One region of the Pectobacterium wasabiae CFBP 3304 genome, then DNA from elsewhere that is predicted to be linked to it. Evidence: predicted binding sites of a transcription regulator. Region 1 holds the regulator's gene; each other region holds the start of a gene.

Region 1 (7,806 bases):
CGCAATGGTGGCGTCATAACGACCGAGACGAACGGCGATGCTATGGAAAGGACGATTTTCGGTGGTAATCGAAATGGCGCGTCTGCCACCAGTGGAAGCCTGCTGATCGACTTCTTTGATGAGCCCGCGTTCCAGAAGTTGGCGGGTGATTTTGGTGACGCTGGCGGGAGCAAGTTGGCTCTGCTCTGCTATCTGAATCCGTGAGATCGGGCCTTGCTGATCAATCAGGCGGTAAACCACCGCGCTGTTTAATTGCTTAACCAGATCGACATTCCCTATCTGCGCCTGTCCGCCTGTGGTCATTAAGAAGTACTCGCTTAGGTTTAACTCAACGTTGGGGAAACCTTATTTGGTTTTCCCAACGTATTTCTGCGTTACCCCAAGACGCTTCGCTTTACCCCCAAACTGGGTTGCCGTTAACAAATGTCTTGAGAATGTGATAATCACGGTCAAAGGCGGTCAGGTTCGCCACTTTACCGCTTTCAATGCTGCCTAGCTGTTTGTCGACACCGATGGCACGAGCGGGATAGAGCGTCGCCATCCGAATTGCTTCATCCAGTGCGATACCAACGTGTTCGACGCTATTACGTACGGCGTCAATCATAGTCAGTGCCGAACCGCTCAGGGTGCCGTTTTCATCAACACAAATGCCATCACGGTAGTATATGGTTTTACCAGCAAAAATGAACTGGTCAATATCTGCGCCCGCCGGTGCGGTGGCGTCGGTAACCAACACTAGTTTATCGCCCTTGATGCGTTTACTGTTGCGAATGTTGGCCCAGTCTACGTGTCGTCCATCCGCGATAATGCCGCAATAGACTTCTGGGGCATCGTAAATTGCGCCAACGAGTCCAGGCTCGCGGCCAGTCAGATACGGCATGGCGTTGAACAGGTGAGTGGCGAAACGAATACCGGCGGCAAAACCCTGCTTAGCCTGTTCCCAGGTCGCGTTAGAATGTCCAGCAGAGACGATGATACCCGCCGCAGTTAACTGACGGATAACGGCCGGTTCGACTTCTTCCGGTGCCAGCGTAATTTTCGTAATCGCACCCGCGTTGGCGCACAGAAAGTTGACGAGTTCTTGCGTTGGCTTGCGGATAAAGGCTGGGTCATGTGTGCCTTTTTTTATTACGTTCAGCCACGGGCCTTCGAGATGCAGCCCAAGCGCCTGATGCTTATTCTGCGCCAGCCAGTCTCTCATTACGTTGACGCTGTGCTTCATGAACGCGTCGCTGGACGTAATTAGCGTAGGTAAAAAGCTGGTACAGCCCGAGCGCTGGTTTGCCTGCTGCATGATTTCCAACGTTTTGACAGATATCGTTTCCAGCGAATCGTTGAACTGCACACCACCACAACCGTTCAACTGGAGATCGATAAATCCAGGAGCGAGGAACGCACCGCCCAGGTCGTGTTGTTCAATGCCAGAAGAGAGATCGGCAAGTGGGCAGATCCGTTCGATCAGCCCATCGGCAATCACAACGGCGTGATTATCCAAAATCTGATGGCCGGTGAAAATCCGGCTATGGGTTAACGCGTACATCATCAACTCCCGCGATCGGTTAGAGATTTCTCATACTTTCCGTTTCTAACTCACGGAAATACTTAACGGTTTTTATCTTTAACTCCATCGTTGAAGGCTCATCACAAACCATGATGGCTTTAGCATGGAGTTGCAGACAACTGATGGTCCACATGTGGTTGACGTTGCCTTCTACCGCAGCCTGTAGCGCTTGCGCTTTGTTGCGTCCGGTCACCAGAATCATCACTTCTTCGGCATCCAGCAATGTACCAACGCCAACGGTCAGGGCAAATTTGGGCACCAAACTGACGTCCCCGCCGAAGAAACGGGAATTCGCAATACGGGTTTCTTCCGTCAACGTTTTGATGCGGGTGCGGGAAGCCAGAGAGGAAGCGGGTTCATTGAAGGCGATGTGCCCATCATTGCCCACGCCGCCCATGAAAAGATGAATCTTCCCGTAGGATTTTATTTTCTCTTCATAGCGGCGACATTCTGCTGTGGTGTCTTCTGCGTTGCCGTTCAACAGGTTAATGTTTTCACGCGGAATATCAACGTGATTGAAGAAATTCTGATGCATGAAGGTATGATAGCTTTCTGGGTGATCGGTTGGCAGGCCGACGTATTCATCCATATTGAAGGTCACAACGTGTTTGAAGCTCACCAGACCGGCTTTGTGCATGGCGACCAGCGATTTATAGGCTTCCTGTGGTGAGCTACCTGTCGGTAAGCCAAGGATAAAAGGGCGCTCTGGACTGGGTTTGAAAGCGTTAATTTTCTCAACGATGTAGTGGGCGGCCCATTTTCCGACGTCTGCGGCGGTAGTTAAGGGGATGAGTCTCATCGGCGCTCTCCTGATTTCTAGTGGAATTAAATACGTTATCGCGTAAATCGTGCCAGTGGCACGCGTTCTCTATGTATTAAAATTAGTCTACTCCGTTTTTTTTAATCTTGAAATAAGTTGGGGTTTTATTCAGATATAAAGTTTTCGTATGCAGTTTTTTGGTGATTTTTATCACATAATTATGGGGATTAATTTGTGTAGCGAATTATTTTTCTTACACTGTTCCTAAGAACCACCGCAGGTCATGGTTTTTCGACAATGTGACGCTGTTCGACAGTGAAATTTTTGGCAGTGAAATTTATTGGCAGGTTTGTTTGCCCCACAACATTTCATTTACCTCGCAAAGGTAAGAGAGGGAAACGTGAGTATTCTTAGCTATTTACAAAAAGTTGGCCGGGCATTGATGGTGCCTGTCGCGACGCTGCCTGCTGCCGCTATCCTGATGGGGATAGGTTATTGGATTGATCCGGTTGGCTGGGGAAGTGAAAACGCGTTGGCGGCACTTCTCATCAAATCGGGTGAGGCGATCATTGGGCATATGGCGGTGCTGTTTGCAGTCGGTGTCGCTTACGGCATGTCGAAAGATAAGGATGGTGCGGCCGCATTGACCGGTTTTGTTGGTTATCTGGTGCTGACTACACTGTGTTCACCTGCTGTGGTCGCGATGATTCAACGAATTCCCGTTGAACTGGTGCCGGCTGCGTTTGGCAAGATTGAAAACCAGTTCATCGGGATTCTCGTCGGTGTGATGTCGGCTGAACTGTATAACCGTTTCAGCCAGGTTGAATTGCCTAAAGCGCTCTCTTTCTTCAGTGGGCGGCGTTTGGTACCGATTCTGGTTTCTTTCCTGATGATTCTGGTGGCGTTCATTTTAATGTACGTCTGGCCTGTCATTTACAATGCACTGGTGTCGTTTGGTGAACACATCCAACAGTTAGGGTCGGCTGGTGCTGGGGTTTATGCCTTTTTTAACCGCTTACTGATCCCTGTTGGATTACACCATGCGCTGAATTCCGTGTTCTGGTTTGATGTCGCGGGTATCAACGATATTCCTAACTTCCTGGCTGGCCAACAGTCTATCGATTCTGGTAAAGCCGTAGTGGGGATCACGGGCCGTTATCAGGCGGGTTTCTTCCCGATCATGATGTTCGGCCTGCCGGGAGCTGCGCTAGCGATTTACCACTGTGCGCGCCCAGAGAACAAAAGCAAAGTAGCCGGGATTATGCTGGCGGCGGCATTTGCTTCATTCTTCACTGGGATTACCGAGCCGCTGGAATTTTCGTTTATGTTTGTCGCGCCAGTGCTGTATTTCCTGCATGCGTTACTGACAGGTTTTTCCGTATTTATTGCAGCCAGTATGCAGTGGATCGCCGGTTTTGGTTTCAGCGCCGGTCTGGTGGATATGGTGCTGTCTTCGCGTAATCCGCTGGCAACCCAGTGGTACATGTTGATAGCGCAGGGGCTGGTATTCTTCGTCATTTACTACGTGGTGTTCCGCTTTACCATCACTCGCTTCAATCTGTTAACGCCGGGACGTGAGCTGGCGGTAAGCGGTAGCGAGGCAGATGGCTATGACGTGATTAAGGCGTCTGCGGGCAAGAAGTCAAACGATACGGCGGCGTTGGCACTGGGGTATTTGCAGGCGCTTGGTGGCAAAGCCAACCTGGTTGGTATCGACGCCTGTATCACACGTTTGCGTTTGAACGTGGTTGATTCCTCTCTGGTTGATGATGCACAGGCGAAACGTCTTGGTGCTGCGGGTGTTATTCGCCTGAATAAACAAAGCGTACAGATTGTGGTGGGCACGCAGGCTGAGTCGATAGCAACGGCGCTGAAAGCGGAGCATGACAAGGCGTAATATAATGACGATGCCTGTGTAACGCCGTGTTATATCGATGAAACTAGGGGGGTGAGATAGCAATCTCGCCCCTTTTTTTCGTTATGAATAATTAACGGTTGTTTCCCTGCGTAGCTTGTTGGATCATTGTCGGTTATACGTCGTTTTAGCATTGAGGAATGAAGAATGAGTGAGGCTGAAGCCCGCCCGACTAACTTTATCCGTCAGATTATTGATGAAGATCTGGCATCCGGTAAGCATGACCATATTCAGACGCGTTTCCCGCCAGAGCCGAACGGTTATCTGCATATTGGGCATGCCAAATCTATTTGTCTGAATTTTGGGATCGCGCGTGACTATCAAGGGCAGTGCAACCTGCGTTTTGACGACACCAATCCGGTAAAAGAAGATATCGAATACGTTGAGTCGATCAAACGTGACGTCGAGTGGCTGGGTTTTTCATGGAGCGGTAACGTTCGTTATTCTTCTGATTATTTCGATCAACTGCACGCTTATGCGGTTGAGCTGATCGGTAAAGGGCTGGCTTACGTTGATGAGCTGACGGCCGATCAGATTCGTGAATACCGTGGTTCGTTGACGGCTCCGGGCAAAAACAGCCCTTATCGCGATCGTACCGTGCAGGAAAACCTGGCGCTATTTGAAAAAATGCGTAACGGCGGGTTTGCAGAAGGTACTGCTTGTCTACGTGCAAAAATCGATATGGCATCATCCTTTATCGTGATGCGTGATCCGGTGCTGTATCGTATTAAGTTTGCCGATCATCACCAGACCGGCAACAAGTGGTGCATCTACCCAATGTATGACTTCACCCACTGCATTTCTGATGCGCTGGAAGGGATCACGCATTCTCTGTGTACGTTGGAATTCCAAGATAACCGCCGTCTGTACGACTGGGTTCTGGATAACATCACGATTCCTTGCCACCCACGTCAGTACGAATTCTCCCGCCTCAATCTTGAATACGCGATTATGTCCAAGCGTAAGCTGAATCAACTGGTCGTGGAAAATGTGGTTGAAGGCTGGGATGACCCGCGTATGCCGACCATCTCAGGCCTGCGTCGTCGTGGCTATAGTGCGGCTTCCGTCCGTGAATTCTGTGTGCGCATCGGCGTAACGAAGCAGGACAATAACGTGGAAATGGCCGCGCTTGAATCCTGCATCCGTGACGATCTGAATGAAAATGCTCCGCGTGCGATGGCAGTGCTAGATCCGGTCAAGGTCGTGATCGAGAATCTGCCCGCTGGGCACGAAGAGTTTGTTGCGATGCCAAACCATCCTAATAAGCCGGAAATGGGCTCACGTCAGGTGGCATTCAGCCGTGAAGTTTACATCGATCGCGCTGATTTCCGTGAAGAAGCCAACAAGCAGTACAAACGTCTGGTGTTGGGTAAAGAAGTTCGTCTGCGTAATGCCTATGTGATCAAAGCCGATCGCATTGAAAAAGACGAGCAGGGCACTATCACTACGATCTATTGCAGCTATGATGCGGAAACGCTGAGCAAAGATCCGGCTGACGGCCGTAAAGTGAAGGGGGTTATCCACTGGGTCTCTACGGCGCATGGCGTGCCAGCAGAATTCCGTTTGTACGATCGTTTATTCAGTGTGGCAAATCCTGGCGCGGCGGATGATTTCCTGTCGACGATTAACCCAGACTCACTGAAAGTTACGCAAGGTTTTGTCGAAGCGAGTTTGGCACAAGCGGAAGTAGAGAAGGCGTATCAGTTTGAGCGCGAAGGTTACTTCTGTGCCGATCGTGTTTACTCCAGTACAGAACATCTGGTGTTTAACCGAACGGTCGGGCTGCGCGATACTTGGGTTGGCTAAAGTCACGAAGTAGAAGATAAAAATAAAACCGCCTCGGCGGTTTTATTTTTTTATGCGGTCGATTTATCGTGTGGACTCATGCAGGGTTTCGTCTTCTCGACAATCCCCTTCACTGCAATGCCCATAGAGATACAAACTGTGGTTGGTCAGTTTAATGCCGTGTCTTTCTGCGATCTCACGCTGACGTGCTTCGATAGATTCATCGCGGAATTCAATGACTTTGCCACAGTCGAGGCAAATTAAGTGGTCGTGATGATGCTGCTGCGTCAATTCAAAGACGGATTTGCCACCTTCGAAGTTATGACGGGTTACGATACCAGCATCATCAAACTGGTTGAGTACGCGATAGACGGTAGCAAGACCAATCTCTTCGCCCATATCAATCAGTCTCTTATATAAATCTTCCGCACTGACGTGATGACAGACAGGATCCTGTAACACTTCCAGTATTTTCAGTCTTGGAAGAGTGACTTTCAAGCCGGCCTTCTTCAATGCGGTATTGTTGTCAGTCATGCGGGTTTAGTCCTGTAGCTTACTTATCAATGGAGGCTGCCTAGCCTATGACATCGGTCGGCTCAAAAAATGCAAACGCGTCTCAATTATAGAACCGCGCATACAAAATGAAAACAAGGGAATGTTAACAATATTGTCCCCACTCACACTATTGATATACAACGCAATCCGTTGTTGATGAATGAGGAAAAGGTAAAGCGCGTATAAAACCGATGGGATTATTGTACAGGTTTACTGATAGAAGTTAAAAAAATGTGTCAATTATTGTGAAAGGTTTTACCTATCGATACTATTTTGGCTCTGATAGGAATTATCAGAGCCAAAATGGCTTAGCCAACCAGCTCTTTCAGATTCAGTTCATCGCCGATCTGTTTCACCCACGTCGTCACGCGCTCGCTGGTCAATTCAGGCTGACGGTCTTCATCGATAGCCAAACCAATGAAGTGATTATCGTCGGCAAGTCCTTTAGACGCTTCAAAGTAATAACCTTCTGTTGGCCAGTGACCGACAATCGTCGCTCCGCGAGGTTCAATGATGTCGCGAATAGTCCCCATGGCATCACAGAAGTATTCCGCATAGTCTTCCTGATCGCCGCAGCCAAACAGAGCAACCAATTTTCCGGTGAAATCAACCTCTTCCAACGAAGGGAAGAAGTCATCCCAATCGCACTGAGCTTCACCGTAATACCAGGTTGGAATACCTAACAGCAGAATATCGAAACCTTCTAGGTCTTCTTTGCTACTTTTGGCGATGTCATGAACATCAGCAACGTTGGTGCCTAACTGCTGTTGGATCGTTTTGGCGATGTTTTCCGTGTTGCCCGTATCACTGCCAAAGAATATTCCGATGAGTGCCATGAATTGAATAACCTCTTGATTCTTAATGGTATGGTGTAATATTTCACCCACTTATCTGTTAATAATAACAGACACTCACATTAGGAGAAACTCGTATCGGTACGGAGGCGTAAATCAAGAGCATGCAAAATGCGGGGGGCGATAAAAGGAACGAAGCGCTGATCTTCTGGTGCTAAATTACCCATGGTAATAGTATGGTCATATTACCTTTCGAGATCAGACACGCATAGCCCTAACACTACCAAGGTTATTTATTTGCAATGATGTTTCATTTTTTATGAATGGTATTTTTATTTCATGGTTCGTTTCAGTTGTAATTAAAAGCAGACTTCTTTTTGTCAGAAATGAAAGTCACGGAACGATACATCTCTACTCTGGGAAATTAAAATGCATA
Region 2 (7,806 bases), 2.5 Mb from region 1:
TCTCCCAACTGCTGCGACAAGTTCAGCGATGGGCTCCAGTTGGTACCAACAATATTATGATGATCTAGACGCAGTGCTGGTGTCAGCATAGTGCTATCAGTTAATTCGATATTATCTTCTGCAAAAACAGAAGCGATACGAGCAGAAATATTCTCGCTACGATGAGTATCAGCAATGGATCCGACACTACCAGCTTCAGTAGTAGGCTGTGTATTTGAAGACGGATCGTGCATCTTCTGTTCTACCCACTCCACGCCGATGGTGGCGGTTTGACTAAACCATGCCTCAAATGGAATATTGACTTCGCTGTGTGCCGTATAAGCATCCAGTTTAATGGTCGACTGATAATTTCCTGTTGGACGACCTGCTGGGCCCCCAGCTAAAGGTTCGAAAATTCGTGCATTACGAGTATCTTCATATTGCAGATAAGACAGCGTACTTATGCCGCTATCCCAATAACCGCGGTGAGTTATCGCATACTTCTGCCGATACATACGGTTGGTTTCCTGACCGTAAAGAGCCTGAGTGTCCGCTTTACCATTGTTATTCTCAGTATCGCCCGCATAGATGTTGCCCTGACGGCTAAAGCCAGTTTCAAACTCCAACGTTTGCTTTGGCATAAATGTCCAACGCAGTAATGCATTAATATCTTTGTTACGAACGCCTTCACGGCCAGCCGGTATCGCCGTTGATAACGGAGTTATCTGATGCCCATCGTTGATATTCCAAGCATCTGCCTGTGTTTTATTATAATTACCATACAAGCGAAGGCTGAGCGTGTCGGTTAAACCTCCCATTAAGTTAAAATTGGTACGTTTGGTAGCACCATCAGCCTTATCTTCAGGGAAACTCATGTAGCTATTCCATGCACCGTGCCATTCTTGCGTCGGCTGTTTGGTGATGATGTTAACCACACCGCCCGCAGCACCGTTGCCATAGCGCGCGGCAGCCGGGCCGCGCAGTACTTCAATACGCTCCACCATGTCCGCTGGCACCCAGTTGGTGTCGCCACGGGTATCACGTTCACCGCGCCAGCCGTAACGTACTGCCGCACGGCTCGATACTGGCTTACCATCCACCAGGATTAGCGTGTTTTCTGGTCCCATGCCGCGGATATCGATCTGGCGGTTATTGCCACGTGAGCCGCTGGTTGAGTTACCGGACAGATTAACGCCCGGCATGGTACGAATCAGCTCTGACAGATCGTTAGCAGGCGGACGTTTGCTGATATCTTCAGCCGTAATCACCGACACACCCGGAGCCTGACGAGTTTGCTCAGCGGCCGTCACCACCATCGTATCGCCCGACGCTTTACTTTCGGCCTGATTCTGCACCTGTGGGGCAGGTTCTGTTGAAGGAACGGTCGAGGTCTGTGCCGTACTCAAAAACGACGTCATCCCGCAGCTAACGCCAATGAGTGTCGCCAAATAACGACGCGATTGTGGTAGTTTCATCAAAATCATCCTGCCCTGTAAGATATGAAATCGTGCAATGTGACATCCCCAACGAAAAATGCTATTGAGAAGTATTTGCATTACCATTTTGGCGCGGTCATTGTTACATTTGTCATTCAGGACGGGGTTTGCTCTAGCAGCAAAATGTTTTGCCAAAGCATCAAAATGGAAGGCGCAGGTCGAAGGGTTTAATCAGGTAGGTAATCACGTGCGCAGCTTCACTCAGTCATCAAAACCGATCTTCAAAGATCACATCGTTCAGCAATCGAGCCTGGTCGCGAATCATTACCGGTTTATCGGCCCCCGGCTGATCGATAACACCCCAGTGCTATTTGGATCGTTCACGGTTGTGCAGCTCAATCCGCATCTGATCCTGCATACCGCAGATGTGATTAATCGCCACAACATGAAAACCCAAAACCTGCTGGATGGTGCGATCAAACTCGCCATCGTGGTAAGCGGCAATGCGCATATTTCATTTGGCCATCAGGAACTGCATCTGGGAGAGAGCCAGCCAGCCTCGCTGATTTCGCTGACGGAACCGACGATGTTTACCCGCATTGGCAAGCGTGATGAATATGAGAGAACCATTACGCTAACGTTCGATAGAGAATGGCTGTACGGTAATATGATGGATACCGTCGGTGACTGGCAGGCCATCCACGATTTCACCCAGACCCACCTTGCGACACACTTATGGACACCGTCCCGGCAGGCGCAGGCAATAGCCTTACAAACGCTGGATGCTGAGCCTTGCCAAACGCCGCTCCAGCGCCTTTATCTGGAAATGCAGTGCATGAGCTTGATTATCGAAGCGTTTACTTCACTGACTGCCAGCATGGCGCAGGAGAAAAGCAACGGTGTTACCCTACGTGGCTACCATCGTATTCAACAGATTCGAGATATGCTGGAAAGCGGCAGCGCCGACCACCTTTCGATGAGTGAAATCGCCAAAAGCGTCAACATGAGCGAAAGTACGCTACAGCGCCATTTTCGTCAGGCGTTCAATATGAGCGTTTTTGAATACCTGCGTAACTGCCGTTTGCAGCGCGCCATGCTAGCCTTGCAGAAAGACGGCATCGGTATTGCGCAGGCAGCCAGCATCGCCGGCTACAATAGCCCTGCCAATTTTGCCACCGCGCTGCGCCGCGCGTTTGGCATTACACCAGGGCAGCTAAAAGACCGTTTCTGACTTGCCCACTAATAACTAAATGGAATTTATTATTCCGTTTAGTTATTAATCACTATTCAAAAACGCGCAGTAAATTAGTGTTTTCTACCAAGATACCTGACCACTCATGACCAATCAGACTGATATCACCGCAACGCTTGCCCACCACGTTATCCATAGCGAGCCGAACCAAGACGCGATTGATGCCGCCCGCGAAGGGGTAACGGACTTCATCTCCACCGCACTTCCGATCGCACAAGGCGCACTTGCCGATAGTGGCCTCGCGCCGTTAAAGCAGGTATTCAGCGGTACGGATAGTCTGACGCGTAGCCTGATTTTGGGTTATACCGGTCACGTACTGGACTTTGACGATTATCACCCCGCATTTCGCGGTCACCCCAGCACCGTCATTCTGCCTGCGCTGTTTGCCCTTGCAGCAGAAGACGCATCCGTTACGGAAGACGCGTTTTTGACAGCCTATGTCATCGGTGTAGAAGCCGCTGGCAGAATCGGGCTGGCATGCGGCCCGCGTCATTACAGCCTCGGTTACCACAACACGGCCACGCTCGGGGCTATCGCCGCCGCCGCTGCGGCGGCACGTCTGGTTGATGCATCGGTAGAACAGACACAAATTATTCTTGGCCTTGCGGCTACTCAGGCTGCCGGGTTGCGGACGCAGTTCGGTTCAGCGGTCAAACCGCTACACGCCGGGCTTTCCGCCAGAGCGGGGTTGACTGCCGTTAAACTGGGGCTAGCGGGCTTCGAAGGCAACACGCAACGGGTGGTTGAGGCATTTCTTGCCGCGCATGGCGATCAAAAACAACAGCCGGAACTGCTGGTGGAAAACTGGGGAGCACCGTGGCGTATTCTTTCTCCCGGTTTAGAATTCAAACGCTACCCGACCTGTGGCGGAACCCACAGCGCTGCCGAAGCTGCATTTGCGCTACGGGAGCGGTGGCATGAGCAAAATGGTGCAGACGCCGATCTGGCCAACGCCATCGAGCGTATCACGGTGACCTTCCCGCCGGGCGGCGACGTTGCTCCTTTTATCCGTAACGCGACCAATGGCGTAGAGGCACGATTCAGTCTGGAGTATGTGATTGCAGCGGCTCTGATTGAAGGGGAACTGAAGTTGGCGCATTTTTCAGAAGCGCCGGTTGAAGCAGCGATCGCCGCACTGGCGAATCGCGTCATACGCCACGCCGATGAAACCGCCCCACCTGATGAGCTTGACCCTGAGGCGCGTTTTCATGAGGTTACCCTACATTTGCGTAACGGCAGCGCGCTGATCCAGCGCACCACGCGTCAGGAAACCTCAGCACGGCCCACCGATCTGCGCGCCAAATTGCAGCAAACTATCGGCTCTCTGGCACATCTCGACAGTAACCAGATCGCCGGTCGTTGTGCATTACGGCAAGCAGGCGATCTACGCTATTTGCTTGGGCTGTTATTTTAACAATGCTGGTTTTAACAAAATACTGGTTTTAACGGGATACGAGGCGCTGTCGATAGACATCATTATCGACAGCACTATTCCCGACAATACCATTACCGACGACCACCACGCCGTCAGCTCCGATTAGTCTTTCTGATGGGAAATCAATTTTCCTTTTTCATCAAATACCATCACACCCGGTACTCTGGAATAATTCCCTTCCCCCTCTGATTTATAGCGGGTCGCAAGTATATTGGGAGAACGGTATTCAAACTTAAAATAGCCATCAGCAGGATTAGCTATAATCAGATTGCCCACGCTGTCGATAAGACCTTCTTTCACATTGAAATAACGATCGCCAAGGTTAGATCCGAAAAGTGGCGCTTGTTTATACTTAGACAGGTTTTTTCCTTCCTGCTCAGAAATCATGGGGAAATGTGTCATATCAAGCTGCCGTAACACATGCAGAAGCATTAACCGATCCACCGGTGTTCCTGAATCCTTCGGCACCAAGAATTGCAATATGAGCCCATTTCCAACATGAGCGTCATATTCATAGCCAGCAAACGCGCTATCACCATAAATAAAGATGTCATCCACCTGTTTACCTTCAGGAACAATTTCTTTAGTTTCAGCCATAAGCTCAGGGATTGACTGGGGAGAGACCTGAAAATAAATGTTATATTGAATGACTTCTGACGGGAATTTTATCCGTATGCGTTGCATTCCCCGATCGATAAAACGCTCGGGCTTTTCCAGATTCTTATTTATTTCTTTCCATATTTGCTGATGCGTTTCTGCGATATTAAATTCATCCGCGATCTTTACACCATACTTCGCTTCCAACGCCTGCGGAGATAATGCCAGATCGTACATCGACAACCTCTGCTCACCACGGTAACGTTCATCCATCGTGCGCAGTACAGCAAACGCTTTAGCTAACGCTACGATATCTTCGGCATTCGCTAACCCGATAAAATAGCGTTGTTTAGCCTCATCATATTGAAAATAGACGGCTTCTAATGTGCCTTGCTGATTATCGTATGCCGCGCCGTTTTCTGATTGGAACAACACGCCCTTTTGCCCTTCCAGCCACGATGCGAGATTAAAATCCGCTTTCGCCGCGCTAACAGTAAACAGGTCAAAGTCAGTTTTATTCTGCTTATCCCGATAGGAATAGATTTGTGTATCTGTATTTTCCCTATCGATCAGCAGACGCCCCATCCGACGAACATAGGTCCCGAATGTCCACAAATCCAGCTTGTCGTACATCTTAAACGGCAACTTAATCGTAAAGTCGTCTTCAGGATAAAAGGGAACTCCGGGGAAATCGTCCATCGGCGCGCGGTTAAATGCCTCCTTCTCTTCAAGAAGCTGCGCCTGATAGGCTTTTTTGCTGTCTTCAAAACGTTGCTTAATCTTGAGTAAATCGGGTGACTGTTCTTCCGTCTTTTTCAAGACCATAGTGATTTCACAGAAATAAAATGCACAGGCAGCGCTTTTATCCGATACAAACTCAACCTTATTCTTTCCATTAATTTTTAGTGTGTTCCACGCACCGTTTACCCGTACTCGGTTCTCTTTTATATCCTCTATATGTTCACCATCTACGCTGTAGTAACTCACCTGAGTCGGTGTCAGATTGAAGTAGATGTCATTTTTAATACCCTTAAGGCCTTGCGTGATATGTTCTTGCAGATCATCTCTGTTTTTATTGGCTTCAGGATTTTTACTGTTATCAAACACAACGCGAATATCCTCAACCAGATATTTCCCCTCGCGAAGCTTTTCTTCTCCATTACAGCCTGACAACCATAAGGCCACCATGATAATACTCAGGTATTTCTTCATCACCTCATCCCTGTAAAATTAAAAAGCCCCTGAATGCTACAGCACGCAGAGGCGAGTAATACATCAGTAAGCTGATGTTATCAAAAAATTTATTATAATTCAGGCACTGACGGCTAGGGTTTCAGCCATTGTTCCAGAAAGCTAAAAACTTCTTCCTGCTGTTCCTGATAGAAAACATGCCCTAACTCAGGCCAGATCTTGGTTTGCAACTTGTTGTCCGCCCGTTGGGATTGCCACACTTCATGCATTTTGGCATAAGCATCTTCGACCGATTTCGTCGGGAACAGTTTGTCTTTGCCGCCGTTAAATAACAGCATCGGTTTTGGCGCGGCGACACTCGCCACATCGGGGAAATCAAAGCGTGTCGATAGCCCTGGATGCAGCATATAGAATGCCGACTGGCCTCTGAGCACGTTATTGCCCGGCGTCATCAGGCCGTCGTATGTGCCAATCCAGGACACCGCCGCCGTTGCCGCGACCTTGTCGGACAGCGCGGCGAGCTGCCAGGCACGATAGGCTCCCATCGAAAAGCCAACGACGCCAATACGTTGTTTATCAACCTGCTCAAGCGATGCCAGAAAATCCGTCGCCCGCATATCTTCGTAGGCCATCAGACCGGCGAGCGAGCGCCCAAGATTAAAGAAATTACTCGCTAGCGCCTGCTGCTGCTCATATTTGATCGGCCCACGCGATCCCCATCCTAGCGCATCCACCGCCAGTACCACATAGCCCCGCTTCGCCAGTTCATCTCCCACAAAACGACCGGTGAAGAACTTATCGGCCCACGCCTGTGCAGAAGCGAGTTGTTCGTCATTGCCCCACGGCTTGATCATCTTCTCTTTGCCGATATCAAACTTGGCACCGTGGTCATGCAGCAAGATCACCGCCGGATGTGGTCCCGCGCTTTTTGGCGTCAGGAGCAGTGCATCTACACGACTTTCATCGGTGAGGTTGAAGGCAACTTTCTCTGCCGTGTAGCTACCGCGATCCTGTTTTTCAATCGCCTGCGGCGCAAAGTCTTTGGTGGAGTCTGGCGTCAAGAGCAGCGAACGCAGCGTTTTTCTCGACTGGGATTGCCACTGGCTAAAATCCGTAAAGTTTCCCGATAGCCAGGAATCCGAGTAAGTCATCTGCTGCTTAAGCTGCGGGTAAAATGAAGGCAGCCCTTCATCCGTCACCGCCTGTTCCGCCGCTATTTGAGAGTGAGGGTTCATATCGTTCGCCATCAGTGAAGGGCTGGCCAGCAACGCCGCCAGTAACCAGACAGAGGAGCGTAAGGTATTCAGATTCATCGTAACCTCAAAAATAAAACATCGTTTCTTTTTTGAGACTTGATTGTAATTGACGCAGCTAAAAATAAACGGACGGAAGGCGCATTCTGCGAAGCCGCAGGCAAAAAAAATCCAGCACCTGTAAAGGTGCTGGATTGAATTCACGCTATGCGAACCTGAAAGAACTTACTTCTTCTTCGCTTTCGGATTCGGCAGGTCAGTGATGCTACCTTCAAAGATTTCAGCAGCCAGACCAACAGACTCATGCAGCGTTGGGTGCGCATGGATGGTCAGTGCGATATCTTCTGCATCACAACCCATTTCGATCGCCAGACCGATTTCACCTAACAGTTCACCACCGTTAGTCCCGACAATCGCACCACCGATAACACGGTGAGTTTCTTTGTCGAAAATCAGTTTGGTCATACCGTCAGCGCAGTCAGACGCGATAGCACGGCCAGATGCCGCCCACGGGAAGGTCGCGGTTTCGTAGCTGATGCCTTTCTCTTTGGCTTCTTTCTCGGTCAGACCAACCCATGCCACTTCTGGTTCAGTGTAAGCGATGGAAGGGATTACTTTCGGATCGAAGTAGTGTTTCTTACCGGAGATCACTTCAGCAGCAAC
Region 3 (7,806 bases), 580 kb from region 1:
CATTAAATAGGTAAATCAATCACTTCATGGCTGACCATCTGGTAAGCACAGTTGCTCTGCACGATCGATAAATGGCTGAAGGCTTTTCTTCTGTCCGGGGTGTTTAGGATCGTCCAGCCAAATCACGTCTATCGGTTGTGCACTCACCTGTCCAGATTTCATCTGCGCAATAGCAGTATCGTTTAGCGGATATTGCATCAACGTCCCAGTATGTAGGGCATACAGCGCATTGCCAGGCCGACAAATCAATTGCACTTCTTCACGCGTGAAAGCCCAACGATCGCCATATTCCAGCCGGCTGATATTTGCCAGTTTAGCAGCAGCAAAAGCATTCACAGAAAGTGAGGTAAGCACGATAGATAGCAAAAATTTCTTCATCATGGTATTCCCGACATGCGTATTCAGACAATGATGTGTGAGTTTTGCAGCCTTATCCAAATCAGAGAAAGACCGCATCAAACCTTATAAAACATAAAGTTGTGTATCACGACTAACGCGATCATAGCGACAGAGGAAGATGAAGTCGAGTGTGAAGCCAAGAATAAAATCGACAGCGTGGTATAAGTAGGGAGGTCGTTCGAGGAAAGAAATAACGGGATAAAAAGAATATTATCCCGCGCTCTTCAAATGCACATTGGCCGACAAAAGCGTCGATTGTCGTTAGGCTGACGGTGCTGCCGTAGACATTTTTTTCAGGTCCTGATCGATGAAGAACAGACCGCCTTCGCTCGCTTTGACCAGAGCTAGTTTGTCAAGAATAGAACGGAACAGTTTTTCTTCTTCGTGCTGTTCGGCAACATACCATTGCAGGAAGTTAAATGTAGAATAATCCTGTAGTGCCATTGCAGCATGCGCCAGCTCATTAATTTTTGCTGTAATCAACTGCTCGTGTTCGTAGGTCAACTTGAAAACATCAGCCAGTGAATCGAAATCAATCGGCGGTGCAGCAATCGCGCCTAATACAGGCAAGCTTCCTGTATCATCCAGGTAGTCGAACAGGCGTTGCATGTGTTGCATTTCTTCCTGAGAATGCGTCTTCAGGAAACTGGATGCGCCTTCAAAACCTTTGTCACCGCACCATGCACTCATTTGTAAATACAAATTCGCGGAATAAAACTCCAGATTAAGTTGCTCATTCAACTTCTGAATCATTTCTTTTTTTAACATGGTAACTCCTTATTTCCCGGCAGGTGTAATTATTTAGGGCATTATGCCTGAAAAAATAAAATAAAAAACATTTTATTAACACTGATGATTTAAAAATAAAATAATCAATAAAAACAAATAATTAATATTATTTGCATTGATATTTATTATCACTTAGGAATGATTTTCACTGTATTATTGCGAATCATTTTTATTATCAAAAATAGCAATTTCGATCTATATCATTTATATCTTCCTGGTATTAAAAATGATTCCCATTTCACAATCAGAATAATAAACATCCACATGATAAGGTGAACACTTGCCATTTTCCTGTCGCTACTTTACCGTGGCACCAATCAGTCGGTGACCAATAGGCAGGAGAAAGCGGTATGGGACATAATCTGGCGGAATTATCCAAAGAGGATATGGATAAGGTTAACGTAGATCTGGCGGCATCAGGCGTTGCCTTCAAAGAACGTTACAATATGCCAGTCATTCCAGAAGTTGTTGAGAGAGAACAACCCGAGCACCTGCGTAACTACTTTCGTGAACGTGTGACGTTTTATCGTCAACGCTCACTACAGTTCTCTCGTTTACCCTACGAGCCTAAGTCTAAATAGCGATTCCTCGCATTCCATTCTAAGATTGCCTTACCGTGGAAAACATCCCTTTCCACGGGTTACATTCTTACACAGCAAAAATGATTTTCTACTTGCATATCGAACTGCACAGGAGGTTAATGGGATAGCAACCTAACCTTTTATCAAGCGAGGCAAGATATGAGTAAAGGACTGGATAGCAAAAAGAACAGTAAGAAGAAGCCACTGAAAACGGCCGCCGAAAAACGGGCCGACAAAAAAGCAAAGAAACCGCAGGCTGATATTACTTGAGTTCTGATATTGCCCAAGTAATGTGTCATGCCAACCGGGTAAACCCGAAAACGGGTTTACCCTCATAACTTCAGTTGCTAGCCCTTATTCGTGACCTTCCGCAGCCTTTTCAAGCACCATCAATAGGAAAGCATATTCTAACGCAATGTCATCATAGCGTTTGAAGCGGCCTGATTTTCCGCCGTGCCCGGCATCCATATCGGTGTACAGCAACACCAGACGGTCGTCTGTTTTGACATCCCGCAATTTTGCCACCCACTTCGCAGGTTCCCAATACTGAACCTGAGAATCGTGTAGCCCGGTAGTCACCAATAAATGTGGATAACGCTGAGCGGTAACACCGTCATAGGGGCTATATTGCTTGATGTAGTCATAGTAGGTTTGTTCATTTGGATCGCCCCACTCGTCATACTCTCCGGTTGTCAGCGGAATTGACTCATCCAGCATTGTCGTCAACACATCAACAAACGGGACCTGGGCGACAACACCTTTGAACAAATCGGGGGCCATATTGACTACCGCCCCCATCAAGAGCCCCCCCGCACTGCCCCCCATCGCGAACATGTTTTCCCTGTCGCCATAGCCTTTTTCTATCAATGCCTGAGACACATCGATGAAATCCGTGAAGGAATGCATCTTATTGAGCAGTCGGCCATCGTCATACCACTGCTGACCCAGTTCACCACCACCGCGAATGTGCGTTAAGGCAAAAACGAACCCTCTGTCCAGCAGGCTCAAACGGCTAATGCTGAAATCTGGCTCCATGCTATTGCCATAGGCGCCATAGCCGTAAACCAGTATCGGGTTCTTACCAGGGGTGAAATGCTCGCGATGGTAAACGAGGGAAACGGGTACGTCGACACCGTCCCTGACCGTGATCCACAAGCGTTCGCTCCGGTAATGATCTGGAGAGAAATCCTTCACTTCGGCTTGCTTAAGCCGTTGCTGTTCACCCGTATCCAGATTCAATTCATACAGCGTGCTGGGGGTTGTCATTGATGAGTAACCATAACGCAGCAATGCCGTTTCTGACGTAGGGTTGTACGATAGCCATGCCACATAGCTCGCATCATTAAAGGTGATCGTTTTTTCTTCCTGCGTATGCCAGTGAATCTGGCGCAAGCTGGTTAAACCGCGTTCCCTTTCTTCAACCACTAACCAATCTCGAAATAGTTCAAAACCTTCCAGAACGCGGTGTTCACGTGGAGCAATTAGCGTTTCCAGCGTTTGTTCATCAGGTTTATCCGAACGATAGAGACCGAAATTTTTTCCTTCTCGGTTAGAACGCAGGTAAAACCGCCCCTGATAGTGATCGATACCATATTCATGATCTTTCCGACGTGGAATGCCAACCTGCGGCACCGCATCTGGGAGCGTCGCATCGAGTAATAATACCTCGGTCGTCGTAGTGCTACTGAGGTAAATAGTGATGTAGTGCTCTGATGTCGTTTTACTCAAGCTGACATAATAGGTGTCGTCTTTCTCTTCATATACCAGTTCATCTTGTGCGGGATCGCTCCCCAGACGGTGACGATAGACCTGATACGGCAATAGCGTTTGTTCATGTTTACGCACGTAGTACAGCACCGTCGAATCGGCTGACCATTCCGCACCTGCGGTCACATTTTCGATCACATCCGGTAGCCATTCGCCGCTGTTCAGATCGCGAAAGCGCAGCGTGTACTGCCGACGGGATAAAAAATCCTCCGAGAGGGCCAATAGCGTGTTGTTTGGGCTAATCTCAAGCGCGCCGAGACTATAAAATTCATGTCCCTCCGCACGTTGATTCCCATCCAACAGCGTTTCCCACGTTGCTGTCGAGTGCTCAGGCTGGCGCAGATAGATGGCGTACTCTTTACCCGGCTCATAGCGGCTTTGATAACGATAGCCTTTTCTGACATACGGCACAGACATGTCCGTCGATGGAATGCGTTTAACCATTTCGTCATACAGCGACCGTTTACGCACTTCGTGAGGCGCCATAATCGCTTCACTATAGGCATTTTCCTGTTCCAGATAGGCTAACACCTGCGGATCGGTACGCTGATCATCACGCAGCCAGTAATAGTTGTCGATACGCGTATCGCCATGTGTGCTTATGGCGTGGGGCTTTTTTTCAGCTTGCGGTGTCTTCATCGCATCGGATCTCGTTGTCTTGACATAAAAATTCACTCTGCCAGAAGAGTGGCACGATTGCCCAGCAATGCCAAGCCACGTCCTTGTCTCTTGGTGCGCTTTTGCGTAACGCATTCCAGAGCCGCCCTCTTTAATGCGCACGCAAACGTTTTCGTTTATACTGCGGCCATTTTTCACAACCCGATCAGGTATAAGGTTATGTTAACGATTGGAACCGCCCTGCGTGCGGATGCAACACGAGTAATGCTGCTTGGCTCCGGTGAATTAGGCAAAGAAGTGGCGATCGAGTGTCAGCGCCTGGGAATCGAAGTGATTGCGGTCGATCGCTATGCCGATGCCCCAGCAATGCAGATTGCACATCGTAGCCACGTCATCAATATGTTGGATGGCGACGCATTAAAGGCGTTGGTTGAAGCCGAACGCCCTGATTATATCGTGCCGGAAATTGAAGCCATCGCCACCGATATGCTGGTGACACTGGAAAAACAGGGCCACCATGTTGTCCCCTGTGCTGAAGCGACACGCCTGACGATGAACCGAGAAGGTATCCGTCGTCTGGCTGCCGAAACGCTCGGCGTTCCGACATCCACCTACCGTTTTGCCGACAGTGAAGAGCGTTTTTATCAAGCTGTAGAGGCAATTGGCTATCCCTGTATTGTGAAGCCCGTCATGAGCTCATCCGGCAAAGGGCAAAGCCTGATTCGCTCCGCTGAACAGTTAGAGCAGGCATGGAGCTATGCCCAACAGGGTGGCCGTGCAGGCAGCGGACGCGTCATCGTTGAAGGGTTGGTTAATTTTGATTTTGAGATCACCCTGCTAACCATCCATGCGGTTGACGGTATTCATTTCTGTGCGCCAATCGGCCATCGACAAGAAGATGGCGACTATCGCGAATCCTGGCAGCCGCAGCAGATGAGTGAACTGGCACTGGATCGCGCACAAAAGATGGCCAGCGACGTAGTGAAAGCGCTCGGTGGCTATGGCTTGTTCGGCGTTGAGTTGTTCGTCTGCGGTGATGAAGTTATTTTCAGTGAAGTCTCCCCTCGCCCGCACGATACTGGCATGGTGACGATGATTTCTCAGGATCTGTCCGAGTTTGCCCTGCACGTTCGCGCTTTCCTTGGGTTGCCAATTGGCGTGGTTCGTCAGTACGGTGCATCGGCTTCTGCTGTAATTTTGCCGGAGCTTGAAAGCAACAACGTGCGTTATCAGGGTCTAGAAAGTGCGCTCCTCCCCCATACGCAAATTCGCCTGTTTGGTAAACCAGATATCAGCGGCAAACGCCGTATGGGCGTTGCGTTAGCCAGCGCAGAAACGACAGACGATGCTGTTGAAATCGCCAAACGCGTCGCGGCTGGCGTAAAAGTCAGCGGTTAATACTACTGTTGCTGATTGGACGGCCCGCAGGGTGACAGACAAGGATGCCCGTCATAAAAAAATGTAGGGAACATTTTTCAACGTCGCTTGCGACGGCCCGTAGGGTGACGGACAAGGATGTCCGTCATAAAAAAGGCCACTCGCAGTGAGTGGCCTTCGTCATTCAATAACTAGCGAACTTACGCTTTTGCACCAGCAACCGCTTCACGCGCCAGTTCAGTAATACGTGCGTAATCACCGCTTTCCAGCGCATCGTTCGGCACCAACCAAGAACCACCAACACACAGCACGCTTTTCAGCGCCAGGTAATCACGGTAGTTATTCGGCGTAATACCACCAGTTGGGCAGAAACGGATATGAGCGAATGGACCGGCGATCGCCTGAAGCGCTTTCACGCCGCCGTTAGCTTCTGCAGGGAAGAATTTGAACTCACGCAAGCCGTAATCCATACCCAACATCAGCTCAGATACGGTGCTGATACCTGGAATCAACGGGATATTGCCTGCCGATGCTGCTTTCAGCAGTGGCTCGGTCAGGCCCGGGCTAATGGCAAACTGCGCACCAGCTTCAACCACCGCAGCCAGTTGCTCAGGGTTTGTCACCGTACCCGCGCCCACGATAGCTTCTGGTACTTCTTTCGCAATCGCACGGATCGCGTCGATAGCACAGTCGGTACGCAATGTCAGTTCCAGAACGCGAACGCCGCCCGCGACTAACGCTTTTGCCATCGGCACCGCGTGTTCCAGTTTGTTGACCACAATCACAGGAACAACGGGACCCGTTGTCAAAATCTGTTCCGCGCTCGTCTTCCAGTTTTTCATCAAAAATCATCTCCAGACATGCCCGAAGGCATCATTAATTATATAGCGCGCCCCTGCCACAGGGATCTGCGTTGCCGCAGATGCCAACCGCACCGTAAGCCATACATTAAAACTGTGGAATGCCAACACACCTCGACATTCCGGCTACTGACGTATTATCAAAAAATTACTCGAACTCATTCCAGGAACGGCCATCGCGCGTGATCATCGCCACGGACGCCACTGGTCCCCAGCTTCCCGCCTGATAAGGCTTCGGTGCATCGTTGTCCATCGCCCATGCTTCCATGATGGAATCCACCCACTTCCAGGCTTCCTCAACTTCATCGCGGCGGACGAACAACGCCTGAATTCCACGCATTGTTTCAAGCAGCAGACGCTCATAGGCATCCGCTAAATGCTGCTGATTAAAGGTTTCCGAGAAGCTCAAATCCAGCTTCACCGTTTGCAGGCGATGCTTATGCTCTAATCCCGGAATTTTATTCAGAATCTGGATTTCCACGCCTTCATCGGGCTGCAAGCGAATGATCAGTTTGTTCTGCGGTAACTGCTGGTAAGAATCATGGAACAGATTCAATGCAGGGTTTTTAAAGTACACGACCACTTCCGAACATTTTGTCGGCAGCCGTTTACCCGTGCGCAAGTAGAACGGCACGCCAGACCAGCGCCAGTCATCAATGTCGACACGAATCGAGACGAAGGTTTCCGTGCTGCTGCTTTTATTCGCGCCCTCTTCTTCCAGATAGCCCGGCACTTTATGTCCCTGGACAAAACCAGAAGAATATTGGCCACGCACGGTCGTTTCATGCACGTTGGACCGGTCAATACGGCGCAGTGAACGCAACACTTTCACTTTTTCATCACGAATGCGGTCAGTCGTCAAATCAGACGGCGGCGACATCGCAATCATCGTCAGGATCTGCAACAGATGATTCTGGATCATGTCGCGCATCTGACCTGCTTTGTCAAAATAGCCCCAGCGCCCTTCAATTCCGACTTCTTCAGCTACCGTGATCTGTACATGGTCGATCGTCCGGTTGTCCCAATTCGAGGAGAACAACGAATTGGCAAAACGCAGCGCCAGCAGGTTCAGAACCGTTTCTTTACCCAGATAGTGGTCGATACGGTAAACCTGACATTCGTTAAAGAATTCCGCGACCTGATCGTTAATCACACGCGACGACGCCAAATCGGTACCCAACGGTTTTTCCATCACCACACGCGCCGGATCTTTATTCAGTCCAGCGGTTCCCAGCCCTTTGCAGATCGCACCAAATGTGCTGGGTGGCATTGCAAAGTAGTTGATGGTGGTACGATTTTTCTGGTCAAGCATCTTGCCCAGTTTGTTGAAGGCTTTCGTATCTTCCACATCGAGATTGCAGAAATCCAGCCGACCGCTTAGCGTTTCCCACAACTTATCGTCGATGGCTTCTTTC
Region 4 (7,806 bases), 650 kb from region 1:
GTGCCCCCCTACAGACGAGGCGGGATCATGGCACAAAAAGAAAATTATTCCATCGGTTCATCGTGGTTAGTCGATTATTTGGTCGATAAACTGAGATAAATAAAAACCCAGCCAACCATCGACTGGGTTTGTCTGTATTAATGGAAATAACTTACAGCGGCTTGGTTTGTGCTTCCACCACGGCCAGCGCCACCATGTTTACAATCCGGCGCACCGAAGCAATCGGCGTCAGGATGTGGACCGGTTTCGAAATTCCCATCAATACTGGCCCCACCGTCACACCTTCTGAAGACGAAACACGCAGCAGGTTATAGCTAATACGCGCAGATTCCATGTTAGGCATGACCAGAATATTAGCCGAGCCTTTCAGCGGGCTATCTGGCATCTGCTCACGGCGGATCGCTTCCACCAGCGCGGCATCGCCGTGCATCTCACCGTCGATCTGTAGTTCCGGCGCCAGCTTGTTAACCAACGCCAACGTGGCACGCATCTTCTGCGCCGTCGGGGAGTCCGAGGTGCCGAAACTGGAGTGCGACAGCAGCGCGACTTTCGGTTCGATACCGAAACGACGCACGCTTTCTGCCGCCAGTAGCGTAATTTCCGCCAGTTGTTCCGGCGTTGGATCTGCGTTGACGTAGGTATCGGCGATGAACGTGTTGCCACTCGGCAGCATCAGCGCATTCATCGCGCCAGCAACGTGCACGCCCTCGCGGTAGCCGAACACTTTCTCAACCACATCGAAATGCTCTTCATAGGTGCCAATCGTGCCACAAATCAGCGCATCCGCTTCGCCACGGTGAACCATGATCGAACCTATCAGCGTTGGATTGCCGATCACCGCGCGCTGTGCTTTTTCCTGTGACACACCGCGACGCTTCATAAGTTCGAAATACTCACTCCAGTATTCTTTGAAGCGCGGATCGGATTCGTTATTAACCACTTCGAAATCTTTACCGATGGTCAGTTGCAGCCCCAGCTTTTGCAAACGCATTTCGATGACGCTCGGACGGCCAATCAGGATCGGGAACGCCAGCCCCAGCGTGACCAGTTCCTGCGTAGCGTGCAGCACGCGAGCATCTTCACCTTCGGCAAAGACCACACGCTTCGGCTGCTGACGCGCCTGTGCGAAGATCGGCTTCATGAACAGGTTGGTTTTGTAGACGAACTGGGTCAATTTTTCGATATAGGCATCAAAGTCTGCGATCGGACGCGTCGCCACGCCAGAATCCATTGCCGCTTTCGCCACTGCCGGTGCAATCTTGATAATCAGGCGCGGATCGAACGGTTTCGGAATCAGATAATCCGGGCCAAATGACAGCTCCTGATCGCCGTAGGCAGAAGCGACGACTTCACTCTGCTCCGCCAGCGCCAGATCGGCAATCGCGTGTACGCAGGCCAGCTTCATCTCTTCGTTAATTGTGGTCGCGCCGACATCCAGTGCGCCACGGAAGATGAACGGGAAGCACAGTACGTTGTTCACCTGATTCGGATAGTCTGAACGGCCAGTACAGATTATCGCATCTGGTCGCACTTCTTTCGCCAACGGCGGCAGAATCTCCGGTTCCGGGTTTGCCAACGCCATGATCAGCGGCCGTGGTGCCATAGTTTTCACCATGTCTGGTGTCAGTACGCCGGGGCCAGAACAGCCGAGGAAGATATCCGCGTCAGGGATCACGTCAGCCAGCTTGCGAGCACCATTATCTTCGATAGCGTAAGCAGCTTTGGTTTCTTCCATATTTTCGTCACGACCATGGAAAATCACGCCGCGCGAATCACACACCACGATATTGTGCTTCTGGAGACCCAGCGCCACCAGCAGATTCAGGCAGGCGATAGATGCCGCTCCCGCACCGGATACCACCAGACGCACATCAGAAATATTCTTCTCTACTACCCGCAGGCCGTTCAGAACGGCGGCGGTACAGATGATCGCGGTGCCGTGCTGATCGTCGTGGAAGACCGGAATCTTCATACGCTCGCGCAGTTTCTTCTCGATGTAGAAGCACTCCGGTGCCTTGATGTCTTCCAGATTGATACCGCCGAACGTCGGCTCCAGCGCAGCGATCACATCGATCAGCTTGTCTGGATCTAGCTCGTCGACTTCGATATCGAACACATCAATGCCGGAGAATTTTTTGAACAGAACGCCCTTGCCTTCCATCACCGGTTTACCGGCCAGCGCGCCGATATTGCCGAGACCCAGAACGGCCGTTCCGTTAGAGATCACCGCAACCAGATTACCGCGTGCCGTGTATTTGTAAGCAGCCAGCGGATCTGCGGCTATTTCCAGACAGGGTGCTGCCACGCCGGGAGAGTACGCCAGTGCCAGATCGCGCTGCGTCGCCAGTGGCTTAGTCGGGGAAACCTGAATTTTTCCAGGAATCGGATACTGGTGGAAATCAAGGGCGCTTTGTTTTAGCTGTTCATCCATTTTATGTACCTTTTCGGTTTTGTTGTGTCTGTAGGGTAAAGAGTACCCAGTATAATGTTTACCAATGGCTACACTACCGAGGATGGCAAAAACTGAGGGGGAATGCTGGTTAATATAGTTATTTTATTCGACGGTTTTTTGTTCAATTTGCAGTCAGAATCAGATACGCCGAATAGGACAACCGGGAGAAATTCAGACAAAACGGGGAAAAGCCGTCGCGTGATGCAAACACACCGCGCAACGGAGAAAGATAGGTTACGGCGGCATATTCAGAATAGTACGAATATTGCTCTCGCTGGTGGCGATAATATCATCGCGATCCTGCGGTGTCGGCTCAGGCAAACCAACCGTGAATAATCGCGTGCTGTAGCAGCATGATAGTTTTGCCGTCTTTAATCCGGCCATCGTTCATCATCGCGACGGCTTCACTAAACGGCAGCTCCAGTACCTCGATATCTTCATCTTCCACACCACCGCCTGCATTATCCCGCAGCGACTCATCATATTCAGCAGCGAAAAAGTACACGCGTTCCGTCACGCTGCCCGGTGACATATAGGCATAGAACAACATCTCAACGTTGCCGATCGCATAGCCTGTTTCTTCGATCGCCTCGTTACGAATGCACTCTTCAGGCGAATGATCGTCCAGCAAGCCGGCGCACGTTTCCAGCAGCATGCCGCCTTCATTGCCGTTAACGTAGGTCGGGATACGGAACTGCCGAGTCAGAATCACCGTGCCTTTCGCCCGGTTGTACAACAGAATTGTCGCCCCATCACCACGATCGTAGACTTCACGAATTTGGCGAACTACGCCGCCATTATTTCTTTTTAAATCAAAAGTATATTTATTCAAAATATACCAGTTATCGGATAGCAGCTTCTTTTCGACGATATCAATAGGAGACGACATGCAAACACCTCGGCGATCGATGGTTGGAAGGGCTCGTTCATTTATAACAACGTAAATTCATCATATCCCCTTTTATTTGATGAGAAAACGGGCAGGATAACGGCATTCTTGTCTTCGATCGTCGTATGATAAATCTCCTAACCTTATCGTCGATCGCCACAATCCCCGGAGAATCCATGCCATACGTCAATATCAAAATCACCAATGAAGGCGTCACCGCTGAACAAAAACGTCAGTTGATTGAGGGCGTGACACAGTTGCTGGTCGATGTGCTCAATAAAAACCCAAAAACGACCGTAGTCGTGATTGATGAAGTTGAAACGGATAACTGGGGGATTGGCGGCGTGCCAGTAACGGCGTTAAGAAAAGCGGCAGGGAAACCCACTGCACCGCCTGATGGTGATTAAGGATGTTTCCTTTCACGGGGCCTTGCTGATGTACGAAGCAGATACTGATATGCTGGTATCCATCTTTGCCGAGTATGAACAGGAATACCTGCATTTTCTTTGGGAATCCACCGCTTAAGGGAGCAAGAAATATGGATATTGAACAGTTAGCCGAGGCGCTATACGAGGATTTAAACGGCTATATTTCCAGCGTACAACACACCAATACGAACACGCTAACGATCCATTTCTGTTGTGATAACTGGCGCTATGACGAGCAACACAATTACTCCGTCTACTGCGAACCGCATGAGTCTTATCTGCGTCACTTTATGATTTGCTGCTATGGCGTTGTCGAGCATGACATCCAACCTACCAGCTCAGGCGAACTGACATTTACCGATCAGCATCCGTTATTATGGGACTACAACGCACAGAAAGGCGGCTTGTACTATTCCACCGCAGCGACAGCATCAAGCTATGAACTACTCGGGCGCATCTGGGTGGTTCACCAACATCTTCTCAGCGACTGGCGACCAATGAGCCGTTATATCAACACTTATCGGCACCAAGATGAGCCGATATTCGGCAATGATGGCAACGGATTACTCGCTAACGGCCCCAAACCTTTACTGGAAGCCTATCAACAGGCGTTATCCAGCGTGCTTAAAACCCGCTTCGTTCCATCAGTTGAAATGAAAGGGAACGTTAAAGCATTACTCTTTGATTCTGGCTTTGTCATTTGCAAACGAGTGGAACTACAAGAAATCTTCCCCGACGCTGAAACATCAGCAGACCAAGAAAATACCTCATATTGAACGCCCATGAGACGATGATGAATGAACGAGTTGCAGGAAATTCAACAGTGGTATCAGGCGCAGTGTAACGGAGTGTGGGAACACACGTTCGGCATTAGCATCGATACGCTGGATAACCCTGGCTGGAAAGTAAAAATCGATCTGGCTGAAACATCACTTGCTGGCAAGTCTTTTGCCCCCCTAAGTCAAGGCGAGCAATCAGAAGACAACGATTGGCTATTCTGCAAAACGGAAAACCTGCAATTCATTGGTTTTTGTAGCGTCAGTAATCTGACAAAACTGTTAACGGTTTTTCTGAACTGGTGTCGTGATGCACGAACATAAAACCGCTGAATTTCAGGTAACGTTATGTTTAGCCGCAGAGTCAGCCAGACGTACCCCCTGCCGCTCCGGCTATCGGCCTAATCATAAAGATCCGGTTAGCGGCGCGTACTTTATGGGGCAATTCCATTTTGACGGTGAGATCGCCGCAGGAGAAACAACCTCAGCCACCGTAACCGTTATCGCTTCAGCAGAACAAGTAGACACACTTTCTCGTGTTGGCACATGGACCTTGTGGGAAGGACCCCACTACATTGGTTACGTCACGCTGAATCAATAATGTGGCACAACCCACGTAGAACGAAACCTACCCCAAACTTATATCCCCAGCATGGTATCAACCAGCAAATACATGTTCAGGGAAACGACCAGCACGACAATGAGTTGTCCGATACGCTGTACCCATTTGCCGTTAACCATCGAACCCATCAGTTCGCGGTTACCGGTGAAGGACAGTAAGGGAACCAACGCCAGCGCAATCCCGAAGCTCAGAACGACCTGACTTAGCACCAGCACCCGCGTCGGATCCATACCGGACAGGATCACGATAAACGACGGCAGCATCGTAACGGTGCGGCGAACCCAGAGCGGAATATGGAAACGCACGAATCCCTGCATCACCACCTGTCCTGCCAGCGTACCGACAACGGTAGAGGAAAGACCCGCCGCCACCAGACTCAAACCAAAAATGACTGCGGCTGCTTTCCCTAACAGCGGCTCAAGCGTGAGGTAGGCTTTATCCAGATCGGCAATATCCTGATTGCCGCTAAAATGGAACGCTGCGGCTGCTGTTGCCATCATCGCCAGATTGACGAATCCCGCGATCGTCATCGCAATCGCAACATCAACTTTCGTTGCAGAATAGCGTTCGGCACGGGTATGGTTTCCCTCATGTTGCGTCAGCGAAGAGTGCAGGTAAATCACATGCGGCATAATGGTCGCGCCTAACACACCCGCAGCTAGCAGCACGGCATCGGAGGTCGGCAAACTAGGCATTGCCATGCCTTTGGCTAACGCGGACAGCTCAGGTTGAGAAAATACCAGCTCGACAATATACGCCGCAGCAACAAACAGCAGCAGTCCGCCGATGACCATCTCTAGCGGTTTCTGCCCACGCTGTTGCAGCATGAGGATCAGGAAGGTTGCAATAGCAGTGAGGATCGCGCCTTCCAGCAGTGACACGCCCAGCAACAATTTGAAGCCAATCGCCGCGCCGATAAACTCGGCCAGATCGGTCGCCATCGCAATAATTTCAGCCTGCACCCAATATGCCCAAACGGCCGGGCGCGGGAAACGATCGCGAATATGTTCCGCCAGATTCTTGCCGGTTGCTATGCCTAACTTGGCGGACAACAGTTGGATCAGCATCGCCATCAGATTCGCCCACACCACCACCCACAGCAGCGTGTAGCCATAGGCTGCACCAGATTGGATGTTCGTGGCAAAGTTACCGGGATCGATATAACCAATTGCCGCGATAAAAGCCGGGCCCATCAGAGAAAGTTTGACCTTCCTTGATGTACGGCTTGTTGACTCAATAGCACGGCTACTCGGCATAGTATGACCCTTCTAACACTGTTGTTTTATTACTCTCACAAAAACGATAATGATTATCAAGTGCATTTAGAGTGGTAATACCAATTCTTTTGATAGTTAACGATGATGAGTCATTCAAAAGCTAAAAAACATCTTTTTTATCAAACAAATCTTAACAAGATATAAACAAAAAACCCCATGCAGCAAGCACAGGGTTTGGAATGAAGATACGTGGTAAATAGAATGCGTAGAAAGCAGATGGCGCGTAAAAGCAGAAGGTATCAGTCTTGTGCTTTTGATACGGCAACCATCGCCGGACGCAGTAAACGGCCGTTCAGCGTGTAGCCTTTTTGCATGACCATCATGACATGGTTCGGCTGGTGATCGGCCGAAGGTAGCATGGTCATCGCCTGATGCACTTCTGGGTTAAACGGTACACCCACATCACCTACAACCTCGATACCAAACTTATGCACGGCATCCAGCAACGATTTCAGCGTCAATTCGACACCTTCAATCATCGCAGCCAATGATTCGTTGGCTTTGTCCGCCGTATCCAGCGCACGTTCCAGATTATCGATAACTGGCAGCATTTCATTGGCAAATTTCTCTACCGCAAATTTATGCGCCTTCTCGATATCCATTTCCGCACGGCGGCGAACGTTATCGGCTTCGGCACGAACGCGAAGCATATTGTCGCGTTCGCGCTGTTGCAGCTCACTAAACTGGGCTTCCAGCTCGGCGATGCGCGCATCACGCGGGTCAGCTACGTCTGCCGTCTCTGGCGTGGCATCCGCTTGCTGCCCTTTTGCTGCTTCCTTTTGATCCAGGACTTGCTCGTCAGGCGTTTTCTGTTCTTTACTACTCATGAAATTCTCCGCGGTTTAGCATTAATCTCGCTAGTTGCTTATTATGGGGATCAAAATCGGGGATTCAAGGGAACCTGTCATATATTGGTTCCCAACGCTGCCGATACACCACGCTGAGGACAAAACAGCAATGAACACACCGCTTACAATGAACAAGCCGTTTAATTGTATTGGCATTGTCGGCCACCCGCGCCACCCAACGGCGTTGGCAACGCATGAGATGCTCTATCATTGGCTCACCGAAAAAGGTTACTCCGTTCTGATCGAACAGCAGATTGCGCGAGAACTTAACCTAAAAAATGCACCGACGGGTAGCCTTGCCGATATCGGTCAGCAGGCAGATCTAGCCGTGGTCGTCGGCGGTGACGGCAATATGCTGGGTGCCGCGCGCGTGCTATCGCGTTATGACATCAAGGTGATCGGCGTGAATCGCGGTAATCTCGGTTTTTTAACCGATCTCGACCCCGATCACGCCCAGCAGCAACTTTCTGACGTACTCGACGGCCATTACCTGAGCGAACAGCGCTTCATGCTG

Evidence for each region. Region 1 encodes Fur, which represses iron uptake genes when iron is present. Its sites were predicted from a motif close to ATAATAATGAGAACNACTATCAA; they were not measured.
Region 2: the regulator Fur is predicted to act here: its motif matches at 1,513-1,535, upstream of A7983_RS03755 (TonB-dependent siderophore receptor).
Region 3: the regulator Fur is predicted to act here: its motif matches at 1,345-1,367, upstream of ftnA (non-heme ferritin).
Region 4: the regulator Fur is predicted to act here: its motif matches at 6,461-6,483, upstream of A7983_RS12215 (Nramp family divalent metal transporter).

The regions. Positions count from the first base shown of each region.
Region 1 covers NZ_CP015750.1:3,341,109-3,348,914, forward strand. Annotated here, with positions in the region: gene nagC (DNA-binding transcriptional regulator NagC) at 1-303, opposite strand, end outside; gene nagA (N-acetylglucosamine-6-phosphate deacetylase) at 395-1,540, opposite strand; gene nagB (glucosamine-6-phosphate deaminase) at 1,560-2,360, opposite strand; gene nagE (N-acetylglucosamine-specific PTS transporter subunit IIBC) at 2,722-4,218, shown strand; gene glnS (glutamine--tRNA ligase) at 4,384-6,042, shown strand; gene fur (ferric iron uptake transcriptional regulator) at 6,106-6,555, opposite strand; gene fldA (flavodoxin FldA) at 6,885-7,412, opposite strand.
Region 2 covers NZ_CP015750.1:841,485-849,290, forward strand. Annotated here, with positions in the region: gene A7983_RS03755 (TonB-dependent siderophore receptor) at 1-1,454, opposite strand, end outside; gene A7983_RS03760 (helix-turn-helix transcriptional regulator) at 1,663-2,646, shown strand; gene A7983_RS03765 (MmgE/PrpD family protein) at 2,753-4,081, shown strand; gene A7983_RS03770 (hypothetical protein) at 4,205-5,911, opposite strand; gene A7983_RS03775 (dienelactone hydrolase family protein) at 6,025-7,203, opposite strand; gene lpdA (dihydrolipoyl dehydrogenase) at 7,369-7,806, opposite strand, start outside.
Region 3 covers NZ_CP015750.1:3,923,328-3,931,133, reverse strand. Annotated here, with positions in the region: gene A7983_RS17870 (YebY family protein) at 25-381, opposite strand; gene ftnA (non-heme ferritin) at 661-1,167, opposite strand; gene A7983_RS17860 (DNA polymerase III subunit theta) at 1,539-1,769, shown strand; gene A7983_RS17855 (S9 family peptidase) at 2,124-4,175, opposite strand; gene purT (formate-dependent phosphoribosylglycinamide formyltransferase) at 4,374-5,552, shown strand; gene A7983_RS17845 (bifunctional 4-hydroxy-2-oxoglutarate aldolase/2-dehydro-3-deoxy-phosphogluconate aldolase) at 5,732-6,373, opposite strand; gene zwf (glucose-6-phosphate dehydrogenase) at 6,540-7,806, opposite strand, start outside.
Region 4 covers NZ_CP015750.1:2,694,137-2,701,942, reverse strand. Annotated here, with positions in the region: gene maeB (NADP-dependent oxaloacetate-decarboxylating malate dehydrogenase) at 152-2,431, opposite strand; gene nudK (GDP-mannose pyrophosphatase NudK) at 2,766-3,341, opposite strand; gene A7983_RS12235 (2-hydroxymuconate tautomerase family protein) at 3,518-3,748, shown strand; gene A7983_RS12230 (hypothetical protein) at 3,880-4,545, shown strand; gene A7983_RS12225 (immunity 53 family protein) at 4,567-4,869, shown strand; gene A7983_RS12220 (hypothetical protein) at 4,856-5,146, shown strand; gene A7983_RS12215 (Nramp family divalent metal transporter) at 5,185-6,423, opposite strand; gene grpE (nucleotide exchange factor GrpE) at 6,684-7,271, opposite strand; gene nadK (NAD(+) kinase) at 7,420-7,806, shown strand, end outside.